DNA from 4 places in the Massilia sp. AB1 genome. Region 2 is predicted to be linked to each of the others. Evidence: predicted binding sites of a transcription regulator. Region 2 holds the regulator's gene; each other region holds the start of a gene.
The links. Region 2 encodes LexA, which represses DNA repair genes until DNA is damaged. Its sites were predicted from a motif close to ACTGTATNNNNATACAGT; they were not measured.

Region 1: a site for LexA is predicted at 2,579-2,596, ahead of J8847_RS16100 (putative DNA modification/repair radical SAM protein). Genes of this name have one in related genera too.
Region 3: a site for LexA is predicted at 3,578-3,595, ahead of dinB (DNA polymerase IV). Genes of this name have one in related genera too.
Region 4: a site for LexA is predicted at 4,544-4,561, ahead of imuA (translesion DNA synthesis-associated protein ImuA). Genes of this name have one in related genera too.

Annotation. Positions count from the first base shown of each region.
Region 1 is NZ_JAGKSG010000028.1:9,496-17,315, forward strand. Features, by position in the region: gene J8847_RS16095 (UdgX family uracil-DNA binding protein) at 1-1,334, opposite strand, end outside; gene J8847_RS16100 (putative DNA modification/repair radical SAM protein) at 1,331-2,566, opposite strand; gene J8847_RS16105 (tetratricopeptide repeat protein) at 2,700-4,268, opposite strand; gene J8847_RS16110 (putative bifunctional diguanylate cyclase/phosphodiesterase) at 4,275-6,467, opposite strand; gene J8847_RS16115 (HDOD domain-containing protein) at 6,509-7,820, opposite strand, start outside.
Region 2 is NZ_JAGKSG010000004.1:73,198-81,017, reverse strand. Features, by position in the region: gene rplI (50S ribosomal protein L9) at 1-287, opposite strand, end outside; gene rpsR (30S ribosomal protein S18) at 326-616, opposite strand; gene priB (primosomal replication protein N) at 647-937, opposite strand; gene rpsF (30S ribosomal protein S6) at 972-1,358, opposite strand; gene J8847_RS03970 (DUF6289 family protein) at 1,638-1,853, shown strand; gene lexA (transcriptional repressor LexA) at 2,023-2,655, shown strand; gene J8847_RS03960 (SEL1-like repeat protein) at 2,766-3,467, opposite strand; gene J8847_RS03955 (hypothetical protein) at 3,555-4,166, opposite strand; gene J8847_RS03950 (hypothetical protein) at 4,248-4,865, opposite strand; gene J8847_RS03945 (hypothetical protein) at 5,061-5,666, opposite strand; gene J8847_RS03940 (cystathionine gamma-synthase family protein) at 5,742-6,983, opposite strand; gene purF (amidophosphoribosyltransferase) at 6,990-7,820, opposite strand, start outside.
Region 3 is NZ_JAGKSG010000020.1:27,522-35,341, reverse strand. Features, by position in the region: gene J8847_RS13180 (catalase) at 1-1,454, shown strand, start outside; gene J8847_RS13175 (recombination-associated protein RdgC) at 1,500-2,396, opposite strand; gene dinB (DNA polymerase IV) at 2,477-3,550, opposite strand; gene J8847_RS13165 (S8 family peptidase) at 3,722-5,500, opposite strand; gene J8847_RS13160 (S8 family peptidase) at 5,829-7,628, opposite strand.
Region 4 is NZ_JAGKSG010000012.1:26,401-34,220, reverse strand. Features, by position in the region: gene J8847_RS09380 (Hsp70 family protein) at 1-140, opposite strand, end outside; gene J8847_RS09375 (Hsp70 family protein) at 137-2,002, opposite strand; gene J8847_RS09370 (DUF2760 domain-containing protein) at 1,999-2,568, opposite strand; gene J8847_RS09365 (DUF86 domain-containing protein) at 2,683-3,105, opposite strand; gene J8847_RS09360 (putative Na+/H+ antiporter) at 3,126-4,364, opposite strand; gene imuA (translesion DNA synthesis-associated protein ImuA) at 4,580-5,287, shown strand; gene J8847_RS09350 (DNA polymerase Y family protein) at 5,217-6,698, shown strand; gene J8847_RS09345 (GNAT family N-acetyltransferase) at 6,944-7,648, opposite strand.

The DNA.
Region 1 (7,820 bases), on a different contig from region 2:
CCATGGCGCACCGGCCGGCCCAGCTTGTCCCCGAGCGTGACCTTCCCCGACTGCATGACCGATTTGAGGGCGGTGGCGCCCATGGCCACGATGACCTTGGGTTTGCAGGCCGCCAGTTCCTTCTCCAGCCAGTAGTGGCAGGCCTCGATCTCGCGCTGCACCGGGGTCTTGTGCAGGCGGCGCTTGCCGCGCGGCTCCCACTTGAAATGCTTGACTGCATTGGTGAGGTAGACCGTCTGGCGGTCCAGCCCGGCCTGCTCGAACACCCGGTCGAGCAGCTTGCCGGCCGGTCCCACGAAGGGCGCGCCGGCCAGGTCTTCCTGGTCGCCCGGCTGTTCACCCACGATCATGATCTTGGCGCGCTTCGGACCTGCCCCGCCAACCGCTTGCGTCGCGTGCTGCCACAGCTCGCAGCGGCGGCATTCGTCCAGCTTGGACGGCTGCTGGCGCTCGGGCTGGGCGTCCTCGGGCGCGATCGGGATGGTGGCGCCGCTGCGCCGTCCCACCGCCTGCACCTGGCCGATGCGGCGCGCGCCCAGGCCGGCCTGGCTCACCAGGGAGGGCACCAGGGCGCCTTCGGGCAGGTTCTTCCAGAAGCGCGAGGGGATGTGGCTCTGCATGACCGAGGTATTCAGGCGCGCCGGATTGAAGATGCTGCGGTAGTAGGTGAGCCAGAGCGCTTCGCCGCTGTCGTCGAGGTCGGCGGCGCTGGACATCAGGGGGCCGCAGTTGTGCAGCGTGTGGCCGTCCCACAGCACGCTGGCGTCCGGGGTCGCGATCATCCAGCTCACCTTGCCCATGCGGCTGACGAAATGTTCGGCGACCTGGGGCAGCACGTCGTGGCGCGGTTCGAACCAGGCCACGAAACGCGGGGCGCCGGTCTCGATGGGACGCTCGCGGAATCGGATGTAGGCGTGCATGTCGTGCTCCTCGCGGCGCACCGCCTTGACCATGGCGTGCAGGCGCGCGCCGTCCGGGTCGGCGGGCGACTGCACGTCGTGCTCGCCCTGCTGCCAGCGCCACAGCACCCGGTAAAGGAAAGCCCAGCGCTCAGGCTCGCGATAGCAGGCGGCGGTCTGCAGCATCTCCAGCAGCGAGCGCGGCAAGTGCGGTGCCGGTTTCGGTTCCTGTAACTGGATAGCCGCATTATGCGGGGGCGTTCCGGGCGCTGGCGCACCCGAGAACAGATCGTCGCCCGGCGAGCCCCAGGTGACCGCTTCCGGCGGCACGCCCGCCCGCAGCAGTTCGCGCGCCGCCTCGCGCCATTCGGCGAAGCTCGCCACCTGCAGGGAGCGCCCCTGCAGTACCGCGTGGGTGGCGCTCGGATCGTTCATGCCGCCTGCAACTCCGGCCAGAGATTCATCTGCTGCGCCGGCTGGTGGTCGGCCAGGTGACGCCGCAGGATGCTGGACTCCGCCGCCCCTTGCGCCGGCTTGTAGTCGGCCGTGACGACAAAAGGCGCCAGCTTCTTGAGGCTGCAGCGCAGGCGCGACAGGTCTTCCCAGCGGATGCGGCGCAGGCGGCGCAGGTCGACCAGGCGCTTGGCGTTGCGCAAGCCGATGCCGGGCACGCGCGCGATCATGCTGGCGTCGGCGCGGTTCAGGTCCATCGGGAAATGCTCGCGGTTGGACAGCGCCCAGGCCAGCTTGGGATCGATGTCGAGGGCCAGGTTGCCGCTGGCCGGCATCAGTTCGCCGGCGGTGAAGCCGTAGCCGCGCAGCAGGAAGTCGGCCTGGTAGAGGCGGTGCTCGCGCAGCAGCGGCGGCGGCGCGGCCGGCACGCTTTTCGGGCTTTGCGGGATGGGGCTGAAGGCCGAGTAATAGACCCGCTTGAGCTTGTAGCTGCCGTAGAGCGTTTGCGCCGTGTTGAGGATGGTGTGGTCGTCGCTGGCGTCGGCGCCCACGATCATTTGCGTGCTCTGGCCGGCCGGAGCGAAGTTCGGCGCCTTCGGTTCCTCGGCCTTTTCGTCGAGCTTGCGGCGGATCGAGCCCATCGCCAGCTTGATCGTGTGCACGTTCTTTTCCGGCGCCAGGCGGGTCACGCTGTCGTGGGTGGGCAGCTCGATGTTCACCGACAGGCGGTCGGCCCAGCGGCCCGCTTCCTCGATCAGGGCGGGGTCGGCGTCGGGAATGGTCTTGAGGTGAATGTAGCCGCGGAACTGGTGCACCTCGCGCAGCTGGCGCGCGACGGCGACCAGCTGTTCCATCGTGTAGTCGGCCGAGCGGATGATGCCCGAGCTCAGGAACAGGCCGTCGATATAGTTACGCAGGTAAAAATCCTGGGTCAGCTTGACCACTTCCTCGACTGCGAAACGAGCGCGCGGCACGTTGGAGCTGCGGCGGTTGATGCAGTACTGGCAGTCGTAGATGCAGAAGTTCGTCAGCAGGATCTTGAGCAGGGAGACGCAGCGGCCGTCGGGCGTGTAGCTGTGGCAAATGCCCATGCCGGTGGTGGCGCCCAGGCCGTCCTTGCCTTCCGAGCCGCGCTTGGGCGCGCCGCTGCTGGCGCAGGAAGCGTCGTATTTGGCGGCGTCGGCCAGGATTTCGAGCTTGTCGGTGAGTTCCATCGCGCTGGCTTGACTGTATGGGCATACAGTATAACGCGGTGGGGGTGGTGTTCGGCTGGGGTGGGGGGGGTTTTAGTGGTTCAAATGCGGGACATCAAAGGGGTTGCGTGGGCGCATGCAAACCACCAAGGTATCAAACCAAGCGCTGCGCCTGCGCCAGCAACTGCGGCTCCATGCGCCCCGCAATCTTCTTGAGGTAACTCGCCGCCAGCGCCACGCCCGCGCTCCCCGCCCGGTGCAGCCAGGCATACGCCTCCACCAGGTCGCGTTGCGCCCCCTGCCCCGCCGCGTACATCACGCCCAGGTTGTACTGCGCGCGCGCATGCCCCTGGCGCGCCGCGCACAGGTACCAGAAATGCGCCGCCTCGTAGTCGCGCTCCACGCCCTTGCCGCAGTCGTAGTGCAGCCCCAGCTCGAACTGGGCCAGCGAATGCCCCTGGTCGGCCGCCTTGTGGAACCAGTCGGCCGCCTCGCGCGGATCGCTGTCCTCCATCCGGTCGAGCAGGGCGCCGACCATGTACTGCGCCGGCGCGTAATCCTGCGCGGCGGCGCGCCGGTACCAGGCCAGCGCCTGCGCGCTGTCCTGCGGCACGCCGACCCCGCCCTCGTAGCGCAGGCCGAGGTCGAACTGGGCGCGCAAATGGCCTTGCTCGGCCGCCTTGCGGTACCACGCGGCCGCCTGCTCCACGTCCTGCGCAATGCCGTTGCCGCTGTCGTACAGCTGTCCAAGGTGATACTGGGCCGAAGGCAGGCCCTGCTCCGCCGCCTGGCGGTACCAGTGCAGCGCCTGGGCCGGATCGCGCTCCACGCCCTGGCCGTGCTCGTAGCGCATGCCGAGGTTGTCCTGGGCGCCCGCATGGCCCTGCTCGGCCGCGCGCAGATACCAGCCCAGGGCCAGCTGCTCGTTGCGCGGCACGCCGTGGCCGCTGTCGTAGATCAGGGCCAGGTTGAACTGCGAACTGGCGTGGCCCTGCTCGCCCGCGCGGCCGTACCACAGGATCGCTTGCTCGCTGTCCTGCGGCAGGTCCTGGCCCTTGTCGTAGCGCAGGCCGAGGTTGAACTGGGCCGGCGCGTAGCCCTGGTCGGCAGCCTTGCGCAGCCAGTCCAGCGCCGCGAAGGTGTCGCGCGGCATGCCCTGGCCGGTATCCGCGCGCAGCGCCAGGCTGAACTGCGAGCGCGCATAGCCTTGTTCGGCGGCGCGCCGGTACCAGTCGAGGGCGGCGTCCAGGTCTTGCGGCACGCCCTTGCCGGTCTCGTACATCATGCCCAGGTTGTGCTGCGCGCCCGGCTCGCCCTGCTCGGCGGCCTGGCTGAACCAGTGCAGCGCCTGCTGCACGTCGTTCGGCACGCCCTGCCCTTTCGCATACAGCCAGCCCAGGTTGTACTGCGCCGGCGCATAGCCCTGCTCGGCCGCACGGCGGTACCAGTAGGCGGCCTGGCCGAAGTCGTGCTCCACGCCCTGGCCCTTCTGGTACATCACGCCGAGGTTGTACTGGGCCTGCTCCAGGCCCGCGGACGCCGCCATGCGGTACCAGGCCACCGCCAGCTCGTAGTTGCGCGGCACGCCCTGGCCGTTGACGTACATGAAGCCCAGCGTGTGCTGGGCCTGGGTCACGCCGCGCTCGGCCAAGCCCTTCACGCGCAGGAATTCGGCCGTATGGCGCTCCTGCGCGTCGCTGGGATGACTGGGACTATCGAGCATGGCTGCTTACGCCTGGACAGCGCGCAAATTCGGAGCGGACTGCGCACGCAGCGCGCCGATGAAGTCCTGCAGCGGAATCGGACGGTAGTAGAGGTAGCCCTGCATGGTGAGGCAGCCGTTGGAGCGCAGGTAGCGCGCCTGTTCCTCGGTTTCCACGCCTTCGGCGATCAGGTTCAGGCCCAGGCCGCGCGCGATCGAGATGATCGCCAGGATGACCGGGTAGTGCCCGTTCTCCTCGTGGATCTCCTTCACGAAGGACTGGTCGATCTTGACGGTGTGGATCGGGAAGCGGTGCAGGTAGGACAGCGACGAATAGCCGGTACCGAAGTCGTCGATCGCGACCGACACGCCCAGCTGGCACAGCTTGTTGAGCTGCTCGATCGCGTATTGCGGGTTACGGATGCAGATGTTCTCGGTGATCTCGACTTCGATCTGGCCCGGGGCGATCCCGTAGCGCACCAGGGCGCCGCGCATCTTCTCGAAGAAGTCGCCGCGGTCCAGGTATTGCGGGGACAGGTTGAGCGACAGGCGCACGTTGCCGCCGCCGACCGCCTTCCACTGCAGCATGTCGCGGCACAGGGCGCCGATCATCCAGTCCGAGATCGGCAGCATCAGGCCGTTCTCTTCGGCGAAAGGCAGGAACTCGCCGGCCGACAGCAGGCCGCGGGTCGGGTGGTTCCAGCGCATCAGCGCCTCGGCGCCGACGATGCGGGAGGTGATGGCGTCGATCTGCGGCTGGTAGTACATCTCCAGCTCGTCCTGCTCCAGCGCGCGGCGCAGCGCCTGCTCCAGCGCGATCTTCTGGTGCGACACGTCCAGCATCGAGGTGTGGTAGAAGCTGTGGCCGTTCTTGCCCAGCGCCTTGACCTGGTACATCGCGATGTCGGCGTGGCGCAGCAGCTCGTCGATCGATTCGCCGTCGCTCGGGTAGATCGCGATGCCGATCGAGGCCGAGATGTGCACTTCGTGGCCGTCCAGGTCGAAGGGCTCCTGCAGGGTTTCCAGGAACTTGTCGGCGATGACGCGGGCGTCGTCCCGGTCGCGCAGTTCCGGCAGCACGATGGTGAATTCGTCGCCGCCCTGGCGCGCCAGGGTGTCGCCCTTGCGCAGGCAGCCCTTGAGGCGGCGCGCGGCCTGCTGCAGCAGCTCGTCGCCCTTGACGTGGCCGAGGGTGTCGTTGACCAGCTTGAAGCGGTCCAGGTCGATGAACATCACCGCGAGCTCGGTCTGCTTGCGCTTGGCCTGGATCACGGCCAGGCCGAGGCGGTCCTTGAACAGGATGCGGTTCGGCAGGTCGGTCAGGATGTCGTGGTAGGCCTGGTAGGAGATGACCTCTTCCGCGCGCTTGCGGTCGGTGATGTCGCGCGCCACGCCGTAGGTGCCGAAGAACTCGAGCTTCTTCACTTCCTGGTCGGGCACGTGCATGCCGATCGCGTTGAGCGAGATCGTCATCAGCGTGTTGTTGAAGGTGCGGTCGTGGCCATTGCCGCCGCGGCACTTCAGGCGCAGCTCGACGTTGCGCGAGGCGCGCTCGTCGACGCGGCGCTCGTTGAACACGTAGCGCGCGCGCTCCAGGTCTTCCTCGTGCACCAGGATCGAATAGTGCTGGCCGAGCAGCTCTTCGCGGGTGTAGCCGAGCAGCTGGTAGGCGCGGTCGTTGACGAAGGTGAAGCGGCCTTCGTGGTTGAGCGTGTAGATGATGTCCGGCGACGAATCGACCAGGTAGCGGTACATCTTCTCGGAATTCTCGAGCTGGGTCGCGATGCGCTCGTTGTCGGCCGCCAGGCGGCGCTGCTGCAGCGCGTTGGCGACCGTGGTCAGGAGCTCTTCGCGGCTGTAGGGCTTGCGCAGGTAGTCGTAGGCGCCGCGCTTGAGGGCGCCGATCGCCGCGTCGATGCCGACTTCGCCGCTCATCACGATCACGTGGGCGTCGATGCCCTTCTCGTTGATGAAGTCCATGATGTCATGGCCGCCGATATCGGGCAGGCGCAGGTCGAGCAGGACCAGGTCGAAGCGCTGGCGCGACAGCTGAGCCAGCGCTTCGCTGCCCGAGGACGCCGTCACCAGGCGGTAGCCGCGTCCCTGCAGCAGCTCGTACAGGGAGGACAGCAGGCGCGGTTCGTCGTCGACCAGCAGCAGGCGGGGCAAGCTGTCGGTCTCCAGGGTATCCGAAATTGGAGCGGGTTCGCCGGAATGCATGGTGGCGGGTCTCGAGTTCATGTTGGGATAATGGGGACGAACTAGGCGGAACCGAGCGCGCGCGCCGGCAGGGCGACCGCCGTGCCGGCGCCGGACCACGCCGGCAGGAGGATTTCAAAAGCGGTGCCGGTGCGGCCGCTGCGGCAGGCGATGTGTCCGCCCAGCTTCTTGACCAGGCTGTGCACGATCGACAGGCCCAGGCCATGGTGGGCGCCGTCCTTGGTGCTCTTCACCGGCGAGAACAGATTGGCCAGCACCTCGCGCGACAGGCCGGGGCCGTTGTCGCTGACCACCAGCTCCAGGTAGAGCTGGCGCTCGCGGTTCACGTGGCCGCGGTTCAGGATCTCGATGCGCCCGCCGGCGCCGCTCAGGGCTTCGACGGCGTTCTTGACCAGGTTGACCAGGATCTGCTTAAGAACATCGGCATCGCCTTCGATGCGCTTGGCGTCGTCGTGCATGTGGGCGTTGATCTCGACCGTGGCCGGCACGAAGCCGCTGGAGCGGAACAGGCGCAGCACGTCGTCGACCACCTTGCTCACGTCGGTCGGACGCGGGCCGGCGTCGAGCGGCTTGAGCTCGGCCAGGCTGCCGACCAATTGACCGACGCGGTCGATCTCTTCGTTCAGGATCGACAGTTCGCCGCCCACCGGTTCCTGGCGCGCCAGCTTGCTGTCCAGGACACTCAGGTAGTTCTTGATGATCGACAGCGGATTGTTCACCTCGTGCACCACGCGGCGCGAGGCTTCGCGGTATTCCTCGGCCACGCTGGCCAGCTGGCGGCGCGCATGGCCGCGTTCGGACATCAGGTTTTCGAGCGCGGTCGCGGCTTGCGCGCCGAAGGCTTGCATGAAGCGTTCGCGGCGCTGGCACAGCGGCAGCTGCCAGGCGCTGACGCCGCCGATCAGGATGCCCAGGCAGCGCGCGCCCGCCACCAGCGGCACGCACACCAAGCTGTCGGTGCCGAGCATGCGCAGCAGCTGTTCCTCGGCCATGCCGATCGGCTGGCGCTCGCGCTGCACGAAAGCGGGACGGCGCTCGAGGGCGCTCTTGGCCACCGGGCCGCCCTTGGCGAGCGGCACGGCGAATTCGGCGATGCGCTGGCTGCCCGCGGTCGGCGCGCCCACCAGGGCGTGGCCGGTAGGGTTCTCCAGCAGCACCACGGCGTTCTCGAAATCGAAGAGGATGCGGGCGGTGCGCGTCATCGCTTCCAGCAGGCCGGATTCGCCCTGCTGGCGCGCCAGGGTCTGGCCGACTTCCGACACCAGCACCATGTTGCGCACTTCCTCGGACAGGCGCTGCTGCACCGGATCGACCGGGGGCGGCGCGAAGGCCGGCGGCGCCGGAATGTCGTCG
Region 2 (7,820 bases):
AAGTTGGTGACCGAACCGAACAGACGGCCGTCCACGCCCGCCTTCTGGGCGATGGTGACGGTCATGCCGCTCAGCTTGTCGCCTTGCGCCTGGGCAGCAGCCAGCTTTTCAGCGGCGGCTTTTTCCAGTTCGGCGCGCTTGGCTTCGAACTCGGCCACAGCCGACTGGGTCGCGCGGCGTGCCATCTTTTGCGGGATCAGGAAGTTACGTGCGTAACCGTCCTTGACTTTGACGACGTCGCCCAGGTTGCCGACGTTGACTACTTTTTCCAACAGAATAACTTGCATGTTTTATCTCCAGGATATCTGACTGTCGTGGCCGACGATTAGGCGTTGTGCAGGTCGGTGTACGGCAGCAGCGCGAGGTAGCGTGCGCGCTTGATCGCGGTGTCGACCTGGCGCTGGTAGTGCGCCTTGGTGCCGGTCAGGCGTGCCGGCATGATCTTGCCGTTTTCCTGGACGAAGTCCTTCAGGGTGTCGACGTCCTTGTAGTCCACCTGTTCCACGCCGGCGGCGGTGAAGCGGCAGAACTTCTTGCGCTTGAACAGCGGGTTCTGCTGTTTGCGCTTGAGTTTTTCTTTAGCTTTGTTTTTGTCGAACTTTTTACCGAATGCCATTTTGAGGCTCCTGTATCTATCTAGTGCCGCTTAGGCGGCTTGAAAATCAATGATGTGAAACACCAGGGCTTTGCTGTTGCGGTTTTTCTTTGCGAGGAATCCGCTGAAACGGTAGCTGGCGCCGAGTTCCGCGCTGCCGAACCTGCCCGAGATCTCACCCGCGGCGAAGGCGGGGATCTCGAACTCGACCTGCCTTGCGACGCCGGCCTCTTCCTGCTGCCCACTGTGCATCAGGATGGCGGACACGATGGGTACGCCGGCCGGGGTGTAGCGCAGGACATCACGCTCGGCGATGGTCGCTTCGAGCTCGAGCTGGTTCACTACTTCCGTTTACTACGAATTCCTGGAGAAAAACTTAGGCAGCTGCGGCCGGGGCAGCGGCTGCTGCTTCTGCGCGGTGGCTCTTGGCTGCGTCTTCGCGCTGGACCGACTTCATCATCGGCGACGGTGCGGTTTCAGCTTTCTTCATCTTAACGGTCAGATGACGCAGGACAGCATCATTGAATTTGAATGCGGTTTCCAGCTCGACCAGGGTCTCGTTGTCGCACTCGATGTTCATGCAGATGTAGTGAGCCTTCGGCAGCTTCTGGATCTGGTAAGCCATCTGGCGACGGCCCCAGTCTTCCACGCGATGGATGTTACCGCCGCGGCTGGTCACCGTGGTCTTGTAACGCTCGATCATCGCCGGAACTTGTTCGCTCTGGTCCGGGTGGACGATAAAAACGATTTCATAATGACGCATGCAACACTCCTTGAGGACGTTTAAACAAATGCCCACCTCGGCGTCAAGACGAGTGTGGGAAGGGAAAGCCTGCTATGGTAACACGTGCACAAGCCGCAGGCAACCGGTCGGTCCCGGATGCCTTCGCTTTTCCCACGCCCGTGCGAAAAGATGGCTGCTGCATAATATGCAAGAATGTGAATTCTCACATCATTTTTGTTTCATGTGCGGTGCTAGCATGTCCTGGCTGAACACAAGTTCAGCCTAAGAAACGACATGTCGCACACACCTGGAGACAATATGAAACTGAAGAAACTGTACGTTGCAGTATTGGCGATCACGGTATCCGCAGCGGCCTACGCCTGGCCCTCGAGCACCTGGACCCGGGTTTATTATTCGGACTCCGCCATGACCACCCAGGTCGGTTCGCAGACCTTCACTTGCCGCGGCTACATGATCACCACCGGCCAGCAGACCGCATACTTCGACTACACCGAAGAAGGCTGCGAGTGGTAAGCTGAGGCTTCGTACCCGGCGGCCAGGGCAGCCGGGCGCGCGGGAGCGGTGCGCGTGGAAAAAACCAACGCGGCCGCTCCCGCCCTAAAAATATTCCTGTTTTCCCTTGCGTCTTGCGAAATACTGTATAAAAATACAGTCTGGTCCTACAACTATCCAGCCGCACGACATGCTCAAGCTCACTGCAAGGCAAGAACAGATCCTGAACCTGATCAGGGAAGCGATCGACAACACCGGGTTCCCGCCGACCCGCGCCGAAATCGCGGCGGAACTGGGCTTCAAGTCGGCCAACGCCGCCGAGGAGCACCTGCAGGCCCTGGCGCGCAAAGGCGCGATCGAGATTTCGCCGGGCACTTCGCGCGGAATCCGCCTGGTCGGCGCCAGCGCCGAACAGATCCCCATGCCGCCGCCTGCGCTCATGATGTCCCTGCCCCTGGTCGGCCGCGTGGCCGCCGGTTCGCCCATCCTGGCCCAGGAACACGTGGAAGCCACCTACAGCGTCGACGCCGCCATGTTCTCGGCGCGGCCGGACTTCCTGCTGAAGGTCAAGGGGTGGTCGATGCGCGATGCGGGCATCTGCGACGGCGACTTCCTGGCGGTCAAGAAGATCGACAGCGCCAAGAACGGCCAGATCGTCGTGGCCCGCCTCGGTGAAGAAGTCACCGTCAAGCGCTACCGCAAGACGGGCGAGACCGTCGAGCTGCTGCCGGAGAATCCGGATTTCAAGGTGATTCGCGTGGAGCCGGGCGACGAGTTCGCGCTCGAGGGCCTGGCGGTTGGCTTGATGCGTAGCTGGCACTGATCGCGTCGGCTGCGATAACACTGCCCTGCAAACTTGGGTCCCGGCGGGGGCCGGGACCAAGTTTCCCCGAGCAGCCGGAAACTTAACTCCGGCCCCTTCAGCTCCCCACCTTATTTATTCTGCTTGATCATCGCGTTGTGCTCCGACACATACGCCTCGGTCGCCGCACGCCAGGCCGCGAAGTCCGCGAGGATCAGCTTGGAACTCACCTTCGCTTCCTCCGCCAGGTTCTCGCGCACCCGCTCCAGGTGAGCGTGCGCCGCATCGGTCTCCTGCTTGTTCATCAGCTTGGCGATATCCGCCGGGATCTTCTTCGACAGCGGCGAGGATGCGTTCAGGTTCGTGACGAACTTGTTGTAGCAGTTCTGCCAGGTCGCCACCGCGCCGCTGACGCGGTCGATTTCGTCATTCAGCTTCGACATCGCCGGAATGCGCGGCGCCGGGCAGCGGAATTCGCCCGATTTGAGTTCCGCGCCGTCGTACTCCCTGATCCAGTAATCGATCTCCGTGCGGCGCTTGACGCGCTGGTCCATCACGTCCAGCGAGGCGGCGGCGATCTTGTTGCCTTTCGCGGCCGCTTTCTTGAACAATTCCCTGGCCTTGGCTTCGTCCACCTGCCCCGCTTCGCCATACCAGTACATCTGGCCGAGCGCCTGCTGCGCTTCGACATTGCCGGCATTGGCGAGCTTGGTATAGGCCTGGAGGGCTTCGGGATAGGCTTTTTTGGCGAACAGGGCGTGGGCGTCGGCCAGCGGATCGGCGTGGGCCACGGAGCAGAACAGCAGACTTGCTACGACGAGAAAACGCTTCATGGGACGGTCGAGAGTGAGGGAATGCTGCATGGTAACGCGAATACTCCCTCAGCCTCAACCGCCCTTACAATCATTTAAGGCCGGCATTCAAGGGCGCGTCGGCGGCGGCGCCTCGGAAGAACCCATGGTCGGCTGGGTGCGCGGGTATTGCTGCCCTTCCCGCTCCTGCGCGCGGCGCGAAGCGATGGCGCGCTCCATCATGCGTGCGCGGTGGTCGGCCATCACGAATTGCTCGGTGGCGTCGCGCCAGGCCTCGAAGCGGGCGGACACCTCCGCGGAGTTCTGCTGGGCTTGCGCAGCCAGGCTCGCGTGCACACGCTCGATGTGCGCGGCGGCCTGTTGCGCCTCCGCCAGAGTCAGCAGGCCGGCGACATCGGCCGGAATCCGGCTGCCTTGCGCCACGGTCTCGTTGAGCTTGGCGACAAAGCCGTTATAGCATTGCTGCCACGCCTGGAAGGATTCGGAAACCGACTTGATCTGCGCCTTGGTCCTCGACAGCTCGGGAATCGCCGGCGCCGGGCAGTCGAAGCGCCCCGACACCAGGTCTGCTCCCCTGTAGCCGCCGGTCCAGAAAGCGATGTCGGCGGCGCGCGCTTCACGCTGTTTCGCCACCTCCTGCGCATTGCCCGCGGACTGCAGGCCGCCGGCCATCGCCAGGCCCGATACACCCAACATCAAGACGCCCATGATTCGTTTCATCATTCCTCCCTGTGGTGGTGCAAACATGCCGGCAAGCCGACGGTCACGCCCCTGGCATCCTCCAGAGGCGTGATGCAAGCCTCAACGGCGCCCCGGTCCCGGCATGGTCGCCGGCGACGGCACCGGCTGTGCGCCCGGCTGCGGGTAGCGCTGCGCTTCGCCTTCCTGCTGGCGGCGCGCCGCCATGTCGTATTCGAGCCTGCGCGCAGTGTTATCGGATTTGACGTAACGTTCCGTGGCGCCCTGCCAGGCGTCGTACTTGGCCATGACTTGCGAAGCATTCTGCTGGGCTTGCGCGATCAGGCCCTCGTGCACGCGGTCGACGTGGGCGGCGGCCTGTTGCGCTTCCTGCGGGGTCAGCAGTGCGGCGACATCGGCGGGAATGCGGCTGCCGCGCGACATGGTCTCGTTCAGGTTGGCAACGAAGCCGTTATAGCACTGCTGCCAGGCCTGGTAGGAATCGGACACAGACTTGATCTGGGACTTGGTCTTCGACATGTCCGGGATGCTGGGGGCCGGGCAGCTGAACCGGCCCGACACCAGGTCTTCGCCCTTGTAACCGCTGGTCCAGAAGGCGATGTCGGCGGCGCGGGCCTCGCGCAGCTTCGCCGCTTCCTGGCCGTTGCCCGCGGACTGCATGCCGCCTGCCATGGCGAGTCCGGATACACCTAACACCATGACACCAACGAGTCGTTTCATGATTCCTCCCATATTGTGGTGTAACAATTCTAGCCTAGCTGGTGATACAAGCAACCGATTCCCGCGCCACCCTGTCAAGATTGACAGGGTGCGCTTTCGGATTGCCGGCAGTGGGAAGCTTGCTGTCTGGCGACAGCGTTTGGAAGAGCTTGGTCACGAACAGCCGTGGCGCCGGCGCGCCACGGAGCCGATCATTCAACGCCGGGACGGCGCAGGCGCGGTGCCCATGCCGGATCCGGGCTGGGGATAGCGCTGCGCCTCGCTTTCCTGCTGCTGGCGCGCAGACATCTCGTATTCCAGCTTGCGCGCAGTGCTGTCGGATTTGACGTAACGTTCGGTGGCGCCCTGCCAGGCGTCGTACCTGGCCATGACTTGCGAGGCATTCTGCTGGGCCTGGGCGATCAGGCCCTCGTGCACGCGGTCGACGTGGGCGACAGCCTGCTGCGCCTCCTGCGGGGTCAGCAGGGCCGCGACATCCGCGGGGATGCGGCTGCCGCGCGACAAGGTCTCGTTCAGGTTGGCGACGAAACCGTTATAGCACTGCTGCCAGGCCTGGTAGGAGTCGGACACCGACTTGATCTGGGACTTGGTCTTCGACATGTCCGGGATGCTGGGCGCCGGGCAGCTGAAACGGCCCGAGACCAGGTCTTCGCCCTTGTAGCCACTGGTCCAGAACGCGATGTCGGCGGCGCGGGCCTCGCGCTGCTTCGCCGCGTCCTGCGCATTGCCGGCGGACTGCATGCCGCCTGCCATGGCCAGTCCGGAGACACCTAACACCATGACGCCTACGAATCGTTTCATGATCCCTCCCGTGTTGTGGTGTAACAATTCTAGCCTAGTTGGCAACACGGGCAACTAATTCGGCTTTCTCTCTGGCTAAAGTGAGAGCGCACCCGCGAAGTCCGCCAGCAGGTCGTCGGTGTCCTCGATGCCGACCGATACCCGGATCAGGGACTCGGCAATGCCCATGCTGGCGCGGCGCTCGGCGCCCATCTCGAAGAAGATGGTGTGCGCGACCGGAATCACCAGGGTGCGGGTATCGCCCAAATTACTCGCAGGAATCGCCAGCTTCAGGCGGTTCAGGTAGTCGAAGCAATCGATGCCCTCCTTCAGTTCGAAGGACAGCAGCGAGCCGCCCGAGCGGAACAGTTCCTTGACGATGCCGTTCTGCGGATGCGAGGCCAGGCCCGGGTAGTGGACCGCCGACACGCGCTCGTCGGCTTCGAGCATCGTCGCCAGCGCCAGCGCGTTGGCGCTGGTGCGCTCCATGCGCAAGGCCAGGGTTTCCGCACCCACGGCGATGTGGTGGGCCGCTTCCGGACCGAGGGCGGCGCCGAAGTCGCGCAGCGCCTTGGCGCGCAGCTGGGCCATGCCCTGGTTCTGGGACGGCTGCTTGCGGAAGTTCTGGGCGATGTTCGGGTAGGCGCTCCAGTCGAACAGGCCGGTGTCGGTCAGGGCGCCGCCGAGTGCAATGCCGTGGCCGCCGATCGACTTGGTCAGCGAATTCACCACCAGGCCCGCGCCGACCGCCTTCGGACGGAACAGGTAGGGCGTGGTCATGGTGTTGTCGACCACGTAGAGGATGCCGCGCTCGCGGCACAGCTGGCCGATGCGCGCCAGGTCCGCCACCTGGGTGCGCGGGTTGGCGATGGTCTCGACGAACACCAGGCGGGTGTCCGGCTTGAGCGCCGCTTCCACCTTGGCCGCGTCGGTTGCGTCCACGAAGGCCACGTCGACGCCCTGCCCCGCCACGGTCTGCCACAGGCTGTTGGTGTTCCCGAACAGGAAGGACGAGGAGACGATGTGGTCGCCCGCCTTGAGCAGCGCCTGGAACAGCGCGCCGATGGCGCCCATGCCGGTGGCGAAGCACAGCGAGGCGACGCCGTCTTCCATCTTGGTGATCTTGTCCTCGAGGGCGCCCACGGTCGGGTTGCCCTGGCGGCCATAGCGGAAGCCCGGCTCCTTGCCCTGGAAGACGCTGGCCAGCTGGCGCGCGTCGCCATAGCCGAAGGCCACCGAGGTGTGCACCGGCTTGTGCAGCGAGCCCTGCTCGATCGCCTTGCGGCGATCGTTGTGCAGGATCGTGGTGGTGAAGCCGTACTGTTTGGTCTCGCTCATACGGCTTTACTCGGCGGCGACGGGCGGGTTCAGGTTGAGCTGGGTGCGCACCGGGTCCTCGATGGTGTTCTTGCTCGGCTTGTGGCGCGCCGATTCCAGGTTGTCGAGATATTCCGGGGTCACGTCGCCGGTCACGTAGACGCCGTCGAAGCAGGAGGCCTCGAAGTTCTTCAGCGCCGGATTCACGTCCGAGATGGCGCGCTTGAGCGCATCCACGTCCTGGTAGACCACGCGGTCGGCGGTGATCTCCTTGCAGACTTCCTCGACGGTGCGGCCGTGGGCGATCAGCTCGTCGCGGGTCGGCATGTCGATGCCGTACACGTTCGGGTACAGCACCGGCGGCGCGGCCGAGGCGAAGAAGACCTTGCGGGCGCCCGCTTCGCGCGCCATCTGCACGATTTCGCGGCTGGTGGTGCCGCGCACGATCGAGTCGTCGACCAGCAGCACGTTCTTGTCCTTGAACTCGGCGCTGATCGCGTTGAGCTTCTGGCGCACCGACTTCTTGCGCATGCCCTGGCCCGGCATGATGAAAGTGCGGCCGATATAGCGGTTCTTGATGAAGCCTTCGCGGTATTCCACGCCGAGCTTGAGGGCCAGCTGGATCGCGGCCGGGCGCGAGGAATCCGGGATCGGCATCACGACGTCGATCTCGTCGACCGGGATTTCCTGGCGGACCTTGTCGGCCAGGTATTCACCCATGCGCAGGCGGGTGGCGTAGACCGAGGCGCCGTCGATGACGGAGTCCGGACGGGCCAGGTAGACGAATTCGAAGGCGCAGGGGTTCAGCGAGGTGTTCTCGGCGCACTGGCGCTCGTGCAGGTTGCCGTCGTTGTCGAT
Region 3 (7,820 bases), on a different contig from region 2:
TGCACGCGCGCGGCACCGGCGCCCACGGCGTGTTCGAAGCCTACGGCACGATCGGCGGCGAACCCGCCGGCAAGTACACGCGCGCCCGCGTGCTCATCGAGGCCGGCGTGCAGACCCCGGTGTTCGTGCGCTTCTCCACCGTGATCGGCGCGAAGGAATCGCCCGAGACGGCGCGCGATCCGCGCGGCTTCGCCATCAAGTTCAAGACCGTCGAGGGCAACTGGGACCTGGTGGGCAACAACCTGAAGGTCTTCTTCATCCGCGACGCGATCAAGTTTCCGGACATGATCCACGCCTTCAAGCCCGACCCCGTCACCAACCAGCAGGAGCCCTGGCGCTTCTACGACTTCATCTGCAGCCACCCGGAAGCCCTGCACATGGTCACCTGGGTCAAGAGCCCCTGGGGCATCCCGGCCAACTACCGCGAGATGGAAGGCTCGGGCGTGAACACCTACAAGCTGGTCAACGACCAGGGCGTGGCCCACCTGGTCAAGTTCCACTTCGAGCCCAAGCAAGGCGTGCGCAACCTCACGGCAGCCCAAGCCGCCGAGATCCAGGCCCACGACACCAGCCATGCCACGCGCGACCTCTACGAGGCGATCGAACGCGGCGACTTTCCGGAATGGGAATTCTGCGTGCAGATCATGAGCGACGGCGAACATCCCGAGCTCGACTTCGATCCGCTCGACGACACCAAGCGCTGGCCGGAGGACAAGTTCCCGCTGCTGCCGGTGGGCCGCCTGGTGCTGAACAAGAATCCGGACAACGTGTTCGCGGAGACCGAGCAGTCGGCCTTCGGCACCGGAGTGCTGGTGGACGGCGTCGATTTTTCCGACGACAAGATGCTGCAGGGACGCACCCTGTCCTATTCGGACACCCAGCGCTACCGCGTGGGCGCGAACTACCTCCAGCTGCCGATCAACGCACCCCAGGAAAACGCGATGGCGCGCACCAACCAGCGCGACGGCCAGATGGCCTACTACGTCGACAACCGCGGCGAGGACAAGCACATCAACTACGAGCCCAGCATCATGGGCGGCTACCGGGAAGCGCCGCAGCCGGCCCACGATTACCACCAGTACGTCGAGGGGCACCTGGGCCGCTACCAGACCAGCCGCACGGCCGACGACTACCGGCAGGCGGGCGAACGCTACCGGACCTTCCAGGACTGGGAGCGCGACGAACTGGTGAACAACGTCGGGGGCGATCTCAAGAAATGTCCTCAGCCGATACAGCTGCGCATGGTCTGGCACCTGTGGCATTGCGACGAGGATTACGGACGCCGGGTGGCGGAGATCGCGGGGATAGACCTGGAGCAGGCCAGGGCCTTGCCGCCTCTGGAGGGCAAGCCGGCTCCGCACAAGCACCGGCAAGGGCCGACTTATTCGGATGCACAGCCGGAAGGCGCGGGCAAGGAACCGGCCACGAGCGACGAGGTCGCGGCGGAGAAGTGAGCGCGCCGGCGGCAGGAGCGCCGGCGCAGCAATGGCGATGGGCGCTTAGGCCTTGGCTTCGCCGCCGAGGGCTTCCACCACGTCGGCCAGCAGCTTGGCCATCTCGCCCGTCATCAGCACGATGTCGTTGTCGAAACGCTCGTCGTCGCTGTAGGTCGGCGCTTCGCCTTCCTTGATCACGTCCAGCGGCTTGACGCCCTTGATCGCCAGCGACTCGGTCAGCACGAAGCTGATGCGGTCGTTCCAGGTCATGGCCAGGCGGGTGCACTGCTTGCCGGCGGCGATGTGGCGGCGGATGTCGTCCGGCTCCAGGGTGTGCTTCACGTAGCGCACCGCGGCGCGGCTTTCGCCGGTGGCGCGCAGTTCGGTGTCCTGGTCGATGGTGAAGCCATACGGCGCTTCGTCGGCTTCCAGCCAGCCGGTCATCACGGCCACCGGCGAGCGCTGCACGCGCAGCGATTCCAGCGGCATGCGGTCGACCGCCTTGAGCAGCAGCTTGACCACGTCGTCGGCCTTGGCCGGGCTGGCGGCGTCGACCACCAGCCAGCCGTTGACCGGGTCGATCCAGACCCAGACGTTGCTGCGGATCGAGAAGGCGCGCGGCAGCAGTTCGTCGGCCACGCGTTCCTTCAGTTCCTTCATCGCCTTCTTACCCGGCGGGAAGCCCTGCTGCTCTTCCAGCTCGGCCGCCTTGGCCTTGGCCACCTGGTTGATGACCGACGAAGGCAGCAGCTTCTTCTCGGTGCCCAGCATCATCAGCATCTGCTTGTTGACCACGTGGACCAGCTTGCCGTTGCCGCGCGGCGAATCCCAGCCCTGGCGCAGCAGCTCGTTGCTGCTGGCAGGCGTGAACGCCTGCGGCTGGAGCGCTTCTTCCATCTGTTCCGGGTTGAATGCCCAGGGAGCGGGCAGGCGATAAATCTGGAGATTCTTGAACCACATACGCTGTTATCCGATTGTTTCAGTATTTCAAGGGAACGACATTCTACGCCGATGCCAAGCGTCAATGCCGGAAAAAATTTTTATGTTGTCAGGTCGTCAAACAGGCGCAGCTGCTCGACGATTTCCGCGTCGCTCAGCCGGACGCCGACGCCGAGGAGGCGCACCGGCTTGGCGGCGCGCAGCCAGCCGGTTTCCATCAGGTGGGCGTAGGTCGGAATATGTGGCGCATAGCCAACACACTCCACCGTGGTCTGCTGGAAGTCCGCGAACTTGATCTTCACGAACAGCTTGTTGATGAATTTTTCGGCGCCGGCGCGCTTGATGCGGCCGAGCAAATGCTCGACCAGCTCGGGCAGCAGCTTCAGGCAGGCCGGCAGGTCGGGCACGTCCGGGGTATAGGTTTCCTCGGTGCTGATCGACTTGCGCTCGCGCGAGGTGTTCACCGGGCGGTGGTCGACACCGCGCGACAGGTCGTACAGGCGCGCGCCGAAGCTGCCGAAGTGCTCGTGCAGGCGGTCCATGCTCCAGCCGCGCAGGTCGGCGCAGGTCTGCAGGCCCAAGCGGTTCATCTTTTCCGCCGTCACCTTGCCCACGCCATAGAGCTTCTTGACGGGCAGCGCGGCCACGAAGGCGTCCACCTCCTCCGGGCGCACCAGGAACAGGCCGTCCGGCTTGTTCCAGTCGCTGGCGATCTTGGCCACGAACTTGTTGGGCGCCACGCCGGCCGAGGCGGTGATGCCGACGGTCTCGAGGATGCGGCGCCGGATCTCTTGCGCGATCAGGGTGGCGCTGCCCTTGCAGTGGGGGGAATCGCTGACGTCGAGATAGGCTTCGTCGAGCGAGAGCGGCTCCACCAGCTCGGTGTAGTCGCGGTAGATGTCCATGATCTGGCGCGAGGCGATGCGGTACTTCTCCATCGCAGGCGGAATCACCAGCAGGTCCGGGCACAGCTTCATGGCCTGGGCGGTGGCCATGGCCGAATGGATGCCGAAGCGCCGCGCTTCGTAGTTGCAGGTGGCGATCACGCCGCGCTGGTCGGGCCGCCCGCCGACCGCCAGGGGCCGGCCGCGCAGGGACGGATCATCCCGCATCTCGACGGATGCGTAGAAACAATCGCAGTCGCAATGGATGATTTTTCGGACCGGGGCGTTCATCGAGGCCGCCCCAGACCGGGGCACACTACTGTAATTGCATACAGTATCGACTGAAAATTAAATTGTTGCAAGCTAAGCTGTCACGGAAGAACCAGGTCCTTCGGGCGCAAAAAAAGCGCGGCCGAAGCCGCGCTCCATGCGCACTGCCGTGCCGGCAAGCCGGCGGAAGGCTTACCAGGTGAGCTTCAGTGTGTACTTGCCGCCGCTGGTGGCGGCGCCGGTGGTACCGGTGTAGTACACGACCCGCACATAGCGAATCGACGTGGTGGTGCCGGTGTTCGCCGAGTGCACGGTGTCGGTCATGCCGATGCCGTTCACGCTCTGGCCCATCAGGGCGCCTGCGCTGTTGTACACGTACAGGTTGTAGTTCGCCGTGCTGTTCGGGGCCAGGTAGGAAGACAGGGTCTTGCCTGCCGGCAGATCGACACGGAAGTAATCGGTGTCGGCGCCATTGCCGATATAGCCGGTCACGGTGCTGCCGCTGGCGGTGACCTGGTTGGCGGTGGACATCATGTTGTTCCCCTCGGTTTCCGCCATAGCCGTGCCGACGCTTGCGCCCTGCGCCGCAGCGACCGCGGCGGTGGCATCGACGATGCCGGCGCCGCAGCCCGAGCAGGCCACCGGGAAGGCGCGCGCGCTCGACTTCAGCTTGGACTCGATGCCGTCCGGGGTCAGCGCCGGGTTCACGGCCAGCATCAGGGCCGCGGTGCCGGCCACGTGCGGGGTCGCCATCGAGGTGCCCTGGTAGCCGGCGTAGTTGTCCGATGCCGGTGCGCCGGTGCCCGAGTTCAGGGTCGAGATCACCGGATAGCCGCCGTCGCCGCCAGGCGCCGCCACGTCGATCAAAGTGCCATAGTTCGAGTAGGAAGCACGGCCGCCGGTCTTGCCGGTCGCCGCCACGGCGATCACGCCCGCGCAGTTGGCCGGGTTCGAATTGCTGACGTTCATCGCGCTGTTACCGGCGGCCACGACCACCACCGCGCCGCGCGAGCGGGCGCCGTTGATCGCGGTCTGGGTAGTCGAGTCGCAGGCGCCGCTGCCGCCCAGCGACAGGTTCAGGACCTTGGCCTTGTTGGCGTTGGCCGGCACGCCGGTCACGCTGCCGCCCGAGGTCCAGGTGATCGCGTCGGCGATGTCCGAGGTGTAGCCGCCGCACTTGCCGAGCACGCGGGCCGGGACGATCTTGGCGTTGTAGGCCACGCCGGCAACGCCGGAGCTGTTGTTGGTGCGCGCGGCGATGGTGCCGGCCACGTGGGTGCCGTGCCAGCTCGAGGTCCTGTTCTGGGTCGGCTGGCCATTGCCGCATTCGCCGATCGCGATGGCGTCGCCCGGGTCGCTCGCATCGCTGTCGCGGCCGTTGCCATCGTTGGCGATGAAGGTGTCGCGGATGAAGTCATAGCCTTGCAGGAACTGGCCGCTCAGGTCGGCGTGCGGGCGGTAGCCGGTGTCGATCACGGCCACGACCACGCCGCTGCCGGTCGACTTGTCCCAGGCGGCCGGCAGGCGCAGGCCGCCGGTGGCGTCGGTGTAGTGCCACTGCTGGGTGTAGAGCGGATCGTTAGCGGTCGCCATGTGGGTCATGATGCGGTCCGGCTCCGCGTACTCGATGTTCGGGTCGCGGGCCATCATTTCGGCTGCCAGCGCCTGCACGTCCTTGAGGCCGCGCTTGCCGTTCAGCTTGAACACGTGGGCGCCGGTCGAGATGGTGTGGCTTTCGCTCACGGTCGTGCCGAACTGCTGGCCCGCACGGTCCAGCTTGGCCTTGCGGTCGCCGCTCATGGCGGCGGCCCTGGCCAGGCCCTTGGCGGCGTCGGCCGGCATCGAATCCTTGTACTTGACGATGATGCGGTCGGTTTCCATCGAGCCCGGGACCACATTACCGTTGCCGACGCCTGCCACGGCCGAGACCGAGGCTGCGGCCAGCGAGACTGCTGCGCAGAGTTTCAACATTACCGGATGCATTGCACGCTTCATCTTCTTCCTTACCTTGAGTTTCGTCAGCGATGACGCTGTACGTCTGGATGAGAACGGTGCAGGTTATCGCGAAAGGAAGAGGTAACGCAGCCGAAATCGTAGCGAATTCGGTTGTTTCACCACACCAAAAATCACAAATTTTTGAAAAACATCGTTTCTTCGGAAGAACGTTAATTTCACAAAATATTTCCCGTAACAATCAGCCATCGTCGCTTTGGCCCCATGTGAAGCGCACAATAAAAAACGCGCGGCCGAGGCCGCGCGTTGGTCGTCGCATCGCCGTTGCCGGCGCGGCGAGCAGGACTTACCAGCTCAGTTTCAGGGTGTAGGCGCCGCTGGTCGAGCCGGTACCGCCGCTGTAGTACACCACGCGCACATAGCGGGCCAGGGTGCCGGTGCCGGTGTTGGTCGTGTTGTAGCTGTCGACCGAGCCGGTGCCGTTCTCGCTCTTGCCCAGCAGGGTGCCGGCGCTGTTGTACACGTACAGGTCGTAGTCCGAGCTGCCGTTCGGGGTCAGGACCGAGCTCAGGGTCTTGCCTGCCGGCAGATCGACACGGAAATAGTCGGTGTCGGTCGAGCTGCCCATGTTGGCGTTGACGGTGGTGCCGCTGACGGTCACGAGGTCGGCGGTGCCGGTCGTGTTGTTCGACTCGCTTTCAGCCAGGGTAGTGCCGGTGCCGCCGCCGCCCAGCGCCGAGTCGACCGCAGCGGTCGCGTCGACGATGCCGGTGCCGCAGCCCGAGCACGATGCCGGGAAGGCGCGTGCGGTCGACTTCAGCTTGGACTCGATGTCGTCCGGAGTCAGCGCCGAGTTCACGGCGAACATCAGCGCGGCGGTGCCGGCGACGTGCGGGGTCGCCATCGAGGTGCCCTGGTAGCCTGCGTAGTTGTCCGATGCCGGCGAGGTGGTGCCCGAGTTCAGGGTCGACAGCACGCTGTAGCTGCCGTCGCCGCCAGGAGCGGCCACGTCGACCAGGGTGCCGTAGTTCGAGTACGAGGCACGGCCGCCGGTCTTGCCGGTCGCCGCCACGGCGATCACGCCCGAGCAGTTGGCCGGGCTGGCGTTGCTGACGTTCATCGCATCGTTACCGGCCGCGACGACGACCACGGCGCCGCGCGAGCGGGCGCCGTTGATCGCGCTCTGGGTGGTCGAATCGCAGGCGCCGCTGCCGCCCAGCGACAGGTTCAGGACCTTGGCCTTGTTGGCGTTGGTCGGCACGCCCGAGACGGCGCCGCCCGAAGTCCAGGTGATCGCGTCGGCGATGTCCGAGGTATAGCCGCCGCACTTGCCCAGCACGCGGGCCGGGACGATCTTGGCGTTGTAGGCGACGCCGGCGACGCCCAGGCTGTTGTTGGTGCGGGCGGCGATGGTGCCGGCCACGTGGGTGCCGTGCCAGCTGGAGTTCTGGGCGCGGGTCGGCTGGCCGCCGCCGCATTCGCCGATGGCGATCGCATCGCCCGGGTCGCTGGCGTCGGTGTCGCGGCCGTTGCCGTCGTTCGACACGAAGGTGTCGCCGATGAAGTCGTAGCCCTGCAGGATCTGGCCGCTCAGGTCGGCGTGCGGACGGTAGCCGGTGTCGATCACGGCGACGACCACGCCGGTGCCGGTCGACTTGTCCCAGGCGGTCGGCAGGCGCAGGCCGCCGGTGGCGTCGGTGTAGTGCCACTGCTGGCTGTACATCGGGTCGTTGGCGGTCGCCATGTGGGTCATGATGCGGTCCGGCTCGGCGTACTCGATGTTCGAGTCGCGCGCCATCATTTCGGCGGCCAGGGCCTGCACGTCCTTCAGGCCGCGCTTGCCGTTCAGCTTGAACACATGGGCGCCCGTCGAAATCGTGTGGCTTTCGCGAACGGTCATACCGAACTGCTGGCCTGCACGGTCCAGCTTGGCCTTGCGGTCGCCGCTCATGGCGGCCGCCTTGGCCATGCCCTTGGCGGCCGGCATCGAATCCTTGTACTTGACGATGATGCGGTCGGTTTCCATCAGGCCCGGGACCACATTACCGTTGCCGGCGCCTGCCACGGCCGAGGCCGAGGCAACCGCCAGCGAGACTGCTGCGCAGAGTTTCAACATTGCCGGATGAATCGAATGCGAGTGCTTCATGGTTCTTCCTTATGTTTGGTTTTCCGTCAAGCGATTGCTCGCCTGTATAGTTGGTTTAACCGGTCATGCCGGTGCCGTCTGGATGCGGCGAAGCCAGCGTATCGCGAACGGAAGAGGTAGCGCTGGGAAATTCGAATTGAATTCGGCGATTTCACAACACCTATACGTACATATTTTTCAAAAACATAATTT
Region 4 (7,820 bases), on a different contig from region 2:
AGCGGCGCCCCAGCGACTTCGCCGGGCGCGACCAGCTGGGCTATGGAGAACAGCTCGATGTTCCCGGCCTTGCCGCCGCTGTTGGAAAACGCCAGCACCGTGTTGGTGGTGCCGAGGTCGATGCCGACGAGGTAGGTCACGTTCCTTCAGGACCGGTGCGGACGTCGAACTCCACCTTCCAGCGCTGGCCGTCGCGCGAGACAGCGGCCAGTTCCAGGGTGCCGGTGTCCGTGGCCAGCGCGTGCAGCTTGACCTGCACCACGTCGCCCGGCACGCGGCCCTCGGCCGGCAGGGTGGCCTGGATCTCGTTCAGCTCCTGCAGCTCGTCCGGGCCCCAGAATTCCAGCACTTCGCCGATGCGGTCCTGGCGGCGCGTGGTCGAGCCGAAGAAGCGGAAGTGCACCGGCTCGCCGACCACCAGGCCGAATTCCTGGCCCGGCAGTTCGAGTTCGCTGCCTTCTTCCATGCCGAAGGGCGCCACGCACAGCGCCTCGATCGGCGGCTCCATGCCGGGGATGGCCGGCATCGAGGATTCCACGCCGACGTAGTAGGAACGCGCCGTGCCGCCGCGAATGCGCACGCCGCCGCCGCGCCGCGCGTAGCTGTAATAGGCCGCGCCGCGCGCGACCGCCAGGTCCAGGTCGGCGCCTTCCAGCATGCGCGCCGGCTGCGCGCCTTCCATGTACAGCCAGTCGTTGATGGTGTCCATCACGCGCTGGGCCAGGATGTTCGACTTGAACACGCCGCCGTTGAACAGCACCGCGCTCGGGTGGAGGAAGCTGTGCTCGGCATTCACGCGGCCGCTGAAGCCTTCCAGTTCGGCGGTGGCGCCGGCCTGGCGCGCCAGGAAGGCTGCCAGGTGGCGGGTGACCGCCGCATCCTGCGCATAGGGCAGGCCGATTTGCGTGAGGCCCGCACGTGCGCGCGTCGCCGGGCGTGCGGAGGCTTCCACGCGCGGGAAGAAGCCGTCGGTGATGAAGGTGGTGACTTCCTCGCGCGTGAGTTCGGTGCGGATCGAGCCGCCGATCAGTTTCGAGCCGCGGCTCGGCACGACGATCGGCCAGGTGGTGGCGTTGGCGTCGGCCAGCAGGGCTTCCTTGGCGCTGCGGCAGCCGTAGGTGAGGGCGCGCATCTGCCATGCGTCGAGCTGGGTGCCGTTGGCCGAGAGTTTGCGTGCCACCAGGTGGGCCAGGGCCAGGTCCATGTTGTCGCCGCCCAGCAGGATATGGTCGCCCACGGCCACGCGATGCGGTTCCAGCTTGCCGTCGCGCTCGAGGATCGCGATCAGGGAGAAGTCGCTGGTGCCGCCGCCGACGTCGACCACCAGGATGATGTCGCCCGGCTGTACCTGCTTGCGCCAGCGGCCGCCGCTGCCCTGGATCCAGCTGTACAGGGCCGCCTGCGGCTCTTCCAGCAGGGTGGGCGCGAAGCCGGCCTGGCGGGCCGCCTCGGCGGTCAGCTCGCGCGCGGCCGGATCGAAGGAGGCCGGGATGGTGACGGTGACCGATTGCTGCTCGAAAGGCGCTTCCGGATGCGCCGCGTTCCAGGCCTGGCGCAGGTGCTGCAGGTAGCGGGTGGAGGCCGCCAAGGGAGAGACGCGCTCGACTTCTTCCGGCGCGTCGTGCGGCAGGATGGCGGCGCGGCGGTCCACGCCGGGATGGCACAGCCAGCTCTTGGCCGAGGACACCAGGCGGATCGGCGTGGTGGCGCCGCGGCTGCGCGCAAATTCACCTGCAATCGCACCGGAAGCCTCGCCGCCCGTGCTCCAGGGCAGGGCCAGCTCGCCCGCCGCCAGTTCGTCCGGGTGCGGCAGGTAGAGGAAGGAGGGCAGCAGCGGCAGCGCTTCGACCGTGCCGGGCGCGGTCAGCTGCGGGACGGGCAGGACGCCGTCCGCGGTCTTCTCGCCGTCGCTGGCCTGCAGGTCGACATAGGACAGGGCGCTGTGGGTGGTGCCCAGGTCGATGCCGATGGCATAGCGCGCATCTTCGTTCGATTGGGTCACAGTTCCACCTCCGCCGGGGCCAGCACGCGCGCATCGTGCTTCTCGGCCAGTTGCGGCAGGGTGACCTTGGACGCGCGCCAGCCGCGGTGGCTCAAGGTGCCCTTGAACGGGGCCTGGCCGACCACGTTGCCGGTCAGGCGCACGCTGGCGGCGTCGAAGCCTTCTTCCAGGGTGATGCGGGCGCCTTCGTTCTCGTTGCGTACCGGTTCGATGGTGAAGTGCTCGCGCAGCACGCGCGCGCAGCCTTCGTGCACGACGCGGGCGGCGGCGCCGATGTCGGCGTCGGAATAGGCGCTCAGGTTTTCCTGGGTGAAGTCGATCAGGCGGGCTTCGCGCTGGAACAGACTCAACAGTTGCAGGGCGGAATCCGGCGTCGGAGCGCGCAGAGGGGCAGGCGCTGGAGCGGGAGCCGGGGCTGGCGCCACAGGAGCCGGTGCGGCCACCGGGCCGACGCTGTCATCGCGCACGCGCGCGGCGAACTCGGCATCGCCGAGCGACTTGAAGAAGGCGCCGAAGGCGATCGAGATCCTGCTCCAGAAGGAGGGCAAATTGGTCGGTGTGGTCATTTCTTGCTTTTGGTAAGTAGGTGTTGCACCGCTAGAGCGTGTCAGGCGGCGTCGGGATCGAAGTCCGGAAACGCGCCATGATACCAGTTAGCGCGTGTCCGACGCGCCACCCCTTCACTCCGTGGGAGTGCGGGCCCCGCTGAGCAAGGCGGCGGCATAAACGCCGAAATCGTCCAGTCCGCGCTTGATAATGGTCACTAGCGCTGGCAGGGGCGCTTGCTGGTAATCCCATTCGGCGCGGCAGAATTCGCCGGTGCGCTTGAGGTCTTCGGCCAGGGTGGCCTCGATCCAGCCGTGTTCGGCCAGCAGGGTGATGACTTCGCGCTCGTCCTGCGGCAGGCCGAGGCGGGCATTGCCGATCACGTAGTCGCCCATCTCGATCGCCGCTTCCCAGGCGCGGATCACGTTGAGCGTGGCCGCATCCTGGCGCGTGATGTCTTCGGTAAAGGTAGCCGGTTCCTTCGCGTACTCTTCGCGGGCGCGGCGGCAGCAGCGTTCGATGGTGCCGGCCTTGCTGACCAGAATGTCGTCGTCCATTACCGCCTCCGTTCTCGATGTCAGATCAGGAAGAACAGCGCCGCCACGCAGGTGGGCAGCAGCGCGCCCAGGAACAGGCCCACGGCCCCGATCGATTCGTCGGCAAAGCCCTTTCGCAGCAGGGCCGCGCCGGCCGGGTTGGGCGCATTGGCGATGACGGTCAGGCCGCCGCCGCACACGGCGCCCGCCACCAGCATGTATTTGGCATGGTCGCTCAGGCCGGTGATCAGGGACCCCAGGTAGGTCAAGGCTGCATTGTCCGTGATTGCGGTCAGGCCGAGCGCACCGAAGAACAGCGCGGTCGGTCCCAGGCTCGACACCAGGGGTTGCAGCCACCATTGCTGCATGCCGCCCAGCACCACCAGGCCGGCCAGGAAAAAACCCACCAGCAGGCCTTCCTTCAGGATCAGCGGATCCTGGTGGCGCTGGTAAGCCGTGGTGAAGCCGAGGAAGAGCAGGAACAGGCCGATGAACAGCACCGGATGGTGGGCCAGCAGCACCACCAGCGCCAGGAAGGCGATGTGGATCATCGATACCGCCAGCGGCGCGGCTTCGGTGCTGGCGGCTTCCTGTGGGGCCAGGTGGCGGCGCAGCAGCAGGGTGGCCACGGTGGCGTTGATGGCCACCGCCAGCGCGGTGCGCCAGCCGAAGTGGGTGAGCATGAAGACGCTGTCCCAGCCCCAGGTGCCGGCCACCATCAGCACCGGCGGCGCGGCGTAGGAGGTGAGGGTGCCGCCGATGGACACGTTCACGAACAGCACGCCGAGGGCGGCGTACTTGCCCCATTCCGGCATGCCGGGACGGAACACGATGGGGGCCAGGGTGAGGGCGGCCAGGGTCATCGCGGCCGGCTCGGTGATCAGGGAACCGGCCAGCGGCACCAGCGCCAGGCCCAGCCAGCACAGCGCCACCTCGGTGCGCACCGGGGCCAGGCGCGCCAGCAGGCCGAGCAGGGCGCGCACGGCGTCCAGCACCGGGCGCGAGGCCGCGATCACCATGACCACGAACACGAACAGCGGCTCGGTGTACTGGCGCGACTCCACATAGCCGATGGCCGCGGCGCCTCCGCCCATCAGGGCCATCACGGCGATCAGGACGAAGGCCCAGAAGCCGAACACCACCTCGACCTCGCCCAGCAGGTGGAACAGGCCGGCATGGCGCGGATAGCGGTGGGCCAGGGCGTGGAAGGCCTTGGTGGAGAAGGTGTGGACCAGGGCAAGGGCGAACAGGACGGCGCCGACGAGATCGACAGGATTCATGGGCGGCCTCCCGGCAGACGGAGCAGTGAAGTCATTGCTGAAGCGGAAATAGATGAGCCCGCATTATTTCATCTTTTGCCTTGATGCTGGGCTGGCGCGAGTTTAAGTTTTATCAATACCAAATACCCAACTGGTATGTTCAAAATGAATATACCTTGCCAAACTCCGGCTCAGATAGTACTGTATATTTATACAGTATTTCTACCGGCACAACTATGCTAACAACCAACACCAATGTTGCGCCGGAGGCTTTGCACCCTTCGCTGTGGCTGGCGTCGCAGCTGGCGCATGCCGGCACCCGCTGCGTCGACACCGGCCACGCGGCCCTGTCGTCCCAGCTGCCCGGCGGAGGCTGGCCCACCGGCACCCTGACCGACCTGATGCTGCAGCAGCCCGGCATCGGCGAAATGCGCCTGCTGCAGCCCGCGCTGGCGCAGTGCGCCGCACGCCGCATCGTGCTGCTGCAGCCGCCCCATCCGCCCCAGGCGCTGGCGCTGGCCGCGCTCGGCCTGGACCCAGCACACCTGCTGTGGCTGCGCAGCAGCCGCACGGCGGATGCGCTGTGGGCGGCGGAACAGGTGCTGCGCAGCGGCAGTTGCGGGGCGCTGCTGTTCTGGACCAATCACGTGCGCAGCGACAGCCTGCGCCGCCTGCATCTGGCGGCGCAGGCCGGCGAGACCCTGTTTTTCATGCTCCGTCCGCTGGCCGCGGCGCAGGACGCATCGCCCGCGCCACTGCGTCTTGCCCTGCGGCCGGCGGCGGGCGGCATGCACATCGACTTTCTCAAACGCCGGGGACCGCAGCGCGACGCGCCGCTGTTCCTTCCCTTGACTCCTTCTCTTCTCCAACGCCATGCGTCTGTGGATCGGCCTGTATTTGCCCCAGCTACCGCTCGAGGTCTTCAGCCCGAACTGGTCCAGTGACCCGGGCAGCGTGGTGCTGGAGCAGGAGCGCGTGCTGGCGATGTCGCCCGCCGCGCGCGCAGCCGGGGTCCGGCCCGGCATGCGCCGCGGCGGCGTGCTGATGCTGATGCCCGAGGCGCGCCTGCACGAGCGCCATCCCGCGCGCGAGGCCGAGGCCTTGCAGGCGGTGGCGATGAGCATGCTGCAGTACACGCCGCAGGTGGCGCAGGCCGAGGAAGCCACCTTGCTGCTGGACATAGGCGCCAGCCTGCGCCTGTTCGGCGGCATCCGCCGGCTGTGCGCGCGGGTGCGCGAGAACCTGCGCGCGCTCGGTTTTACGGCCTGCATCAGCTGCGCGCCCACCGCGCGCGGGGCCTGGCTGCTGGCGCGCCGCAATGCGGGACGGGCCGTGCGCATGGATTCGCTCACGCGCCGCCTCGACCGGCTGCCGGTGGTGCTGCTGCCGCCCGCACGCACCTATGCGTCCTGGTTCGAGGGCATCGGCTGCGAGCGCCTGGAAGAATTGCGGCGCCTGCCGCGGCCCGGCCTGCAGCGCCGCTGCGGACGCGCGCTGCTCGACCTGGTCGATGCGGCCTATGGCCTGAGTCCCGAGCTGTTCGAGTGGATCGCGCCGCCCGAGCATTTCCAGGCGCGGCTGGAGCTGTTCGACCGCATCGACCAGGCCGACCTGCTGCTGGCCGGCGCCCATCACCTGGTGCTGCAGCTCACCGGCTGGCTGTGCGCGCGCCAGCTGGCGGTGGAGCGCATCCGCCTGCTGCTGGAGCACGAGCGCGGCCGGGTGGCGCGTCCGCCGACGGCGCTGGAGATCGCCCTGGCCGAACCGACCTGGCGCGACGAGCACCTGGTGCGCCTGCTCAAGGAACGCCTGGGCAAACTGGAACTGGAAGCGCCGGTGATCGGCCTGGCGCTGGAAGCGCAGCAGATGCGGGCCATGGCGCCGCCGAGCGAGTCGCTGTTCCCCGAGCCGGGCGGCACCGAGGAAGACCGGCTGCGCATGATCGAGCTGCTGGTGGCGCGCCTGGGCGCGGACAATGTGCTGCAGGCGGTGCCGCTGGCCGACTACCGCCCCGAGGTCGCCAATGTCTGGATTCCGGTGGAAGAGCGCGTGAGCCGGGCGGCGCGCGAGGCCGGCAGGCCGCCCGACGTGCAAAGCCTGCCGCGTCCGACCTGGCTGCTGGCCAAGCCGATCGCGCTATTGATCCGCAACCACCGGCCCTTCTACGGCTCGCCGCTGAAGGTGGCCTCGACCCCGGAGCGCATCGAGGCGGGGTGGTGGAGCGAGACCCAGACGCGCGACTACTTCATCGCGGAAGGGGAGGACCACACGCTGTACTGGATCTACCGCGAGCGCATCGTCGGCTCGGGCGAGGATGCCGCGCCGCGCTGGTACTTGCATGGTTTGTTTGGATGAATCGCCGGCGTCATCGTAGCGTGGGGGGGGTTCCCGCCCCCGCGGCGATAGTTATCGGTTCCAGTGCTGCGCCTGGTGATCTGCCGATTACCGGTTGTTAAGGGGCTCCGATTTCATGCCGCATTATTTCGCCGTCAACTATCACCGCGTGGAGTGAAATGCCCCAGTGGGGCATTTCACGAGCCGTCCACACCCTACGGGTATTGCGGCAAAAGGACAGGTCACCTGTTCGCTGATGACCGACCTCATTCCGGCGCCGTCACCCTGGTCAGCTGCAAGGTCCTGCGCGCCACATAGCCCAGCGACTCATACAGCGCGATCGCACTTGCATTGTCCGGGTACACGTGCAGGAAGGGCAGGTCGCCGCGGTCCACGATGCGGCGCATTTTCTCGACCATCAGGATGCGCGCATACGCCTTGCCGCGGTGTTCGGGATGCACGCACACCGCGCTCACCTCGACCATCCCGCTGGGACGCATGCGCTCGCCCGTCATCGCCGCCAGCGTGCCGCCATCGCGGATGCCGAGGAACTCGCCCAGCTCGTGGGTGCGCACGCCGAAGGGCCCCGGATTGGTCAGTCCCGTCAGGCTGCGCATCTCGGCCGCATCGTCCTCGCCCAGCAGCAAGGTCGCCGCAGCGGCGCTGCCGGCGTCGCGCGTCGCCACCATCTGCAGCACCGGTCCGAGCCGGGTGGCCTCCAGCCCATCCGCACCCACGACCGGATCGGGCGTCACCAGCATGACCGATTCGCCAGGCGCGAGCAGGCTGGCCAGCGCGGTCCAGGCCGCCGGGCTGTCGCCGAGCAAGGCCGCGAAGGGCCCGACCTCGCGCGGATAGCGCAGGGCAAGCGGGCCGCCCTGGGCGAAATGGCGGTGCCCGCCCGCCAGGCTGGACCAGACGGGGTGATCGAGCGCCGCGTGCCGCTCTGGAGAAAGCGCAAATATGTGCATGCCGTAATGTAGAGGAACGTTCGCCGCAGCGCAGGCGCGCCGCAGCAGACAAGGCGAGACCCAATGCAATTATCATACAGTGGCGCCAGCCCGTCTGCATCTCTCTGCATCGCCCGCCGCATGTGCTATCGTTGCGCCCAAAAAGCGCACTGCGACTGCCTTGTGCAACCCA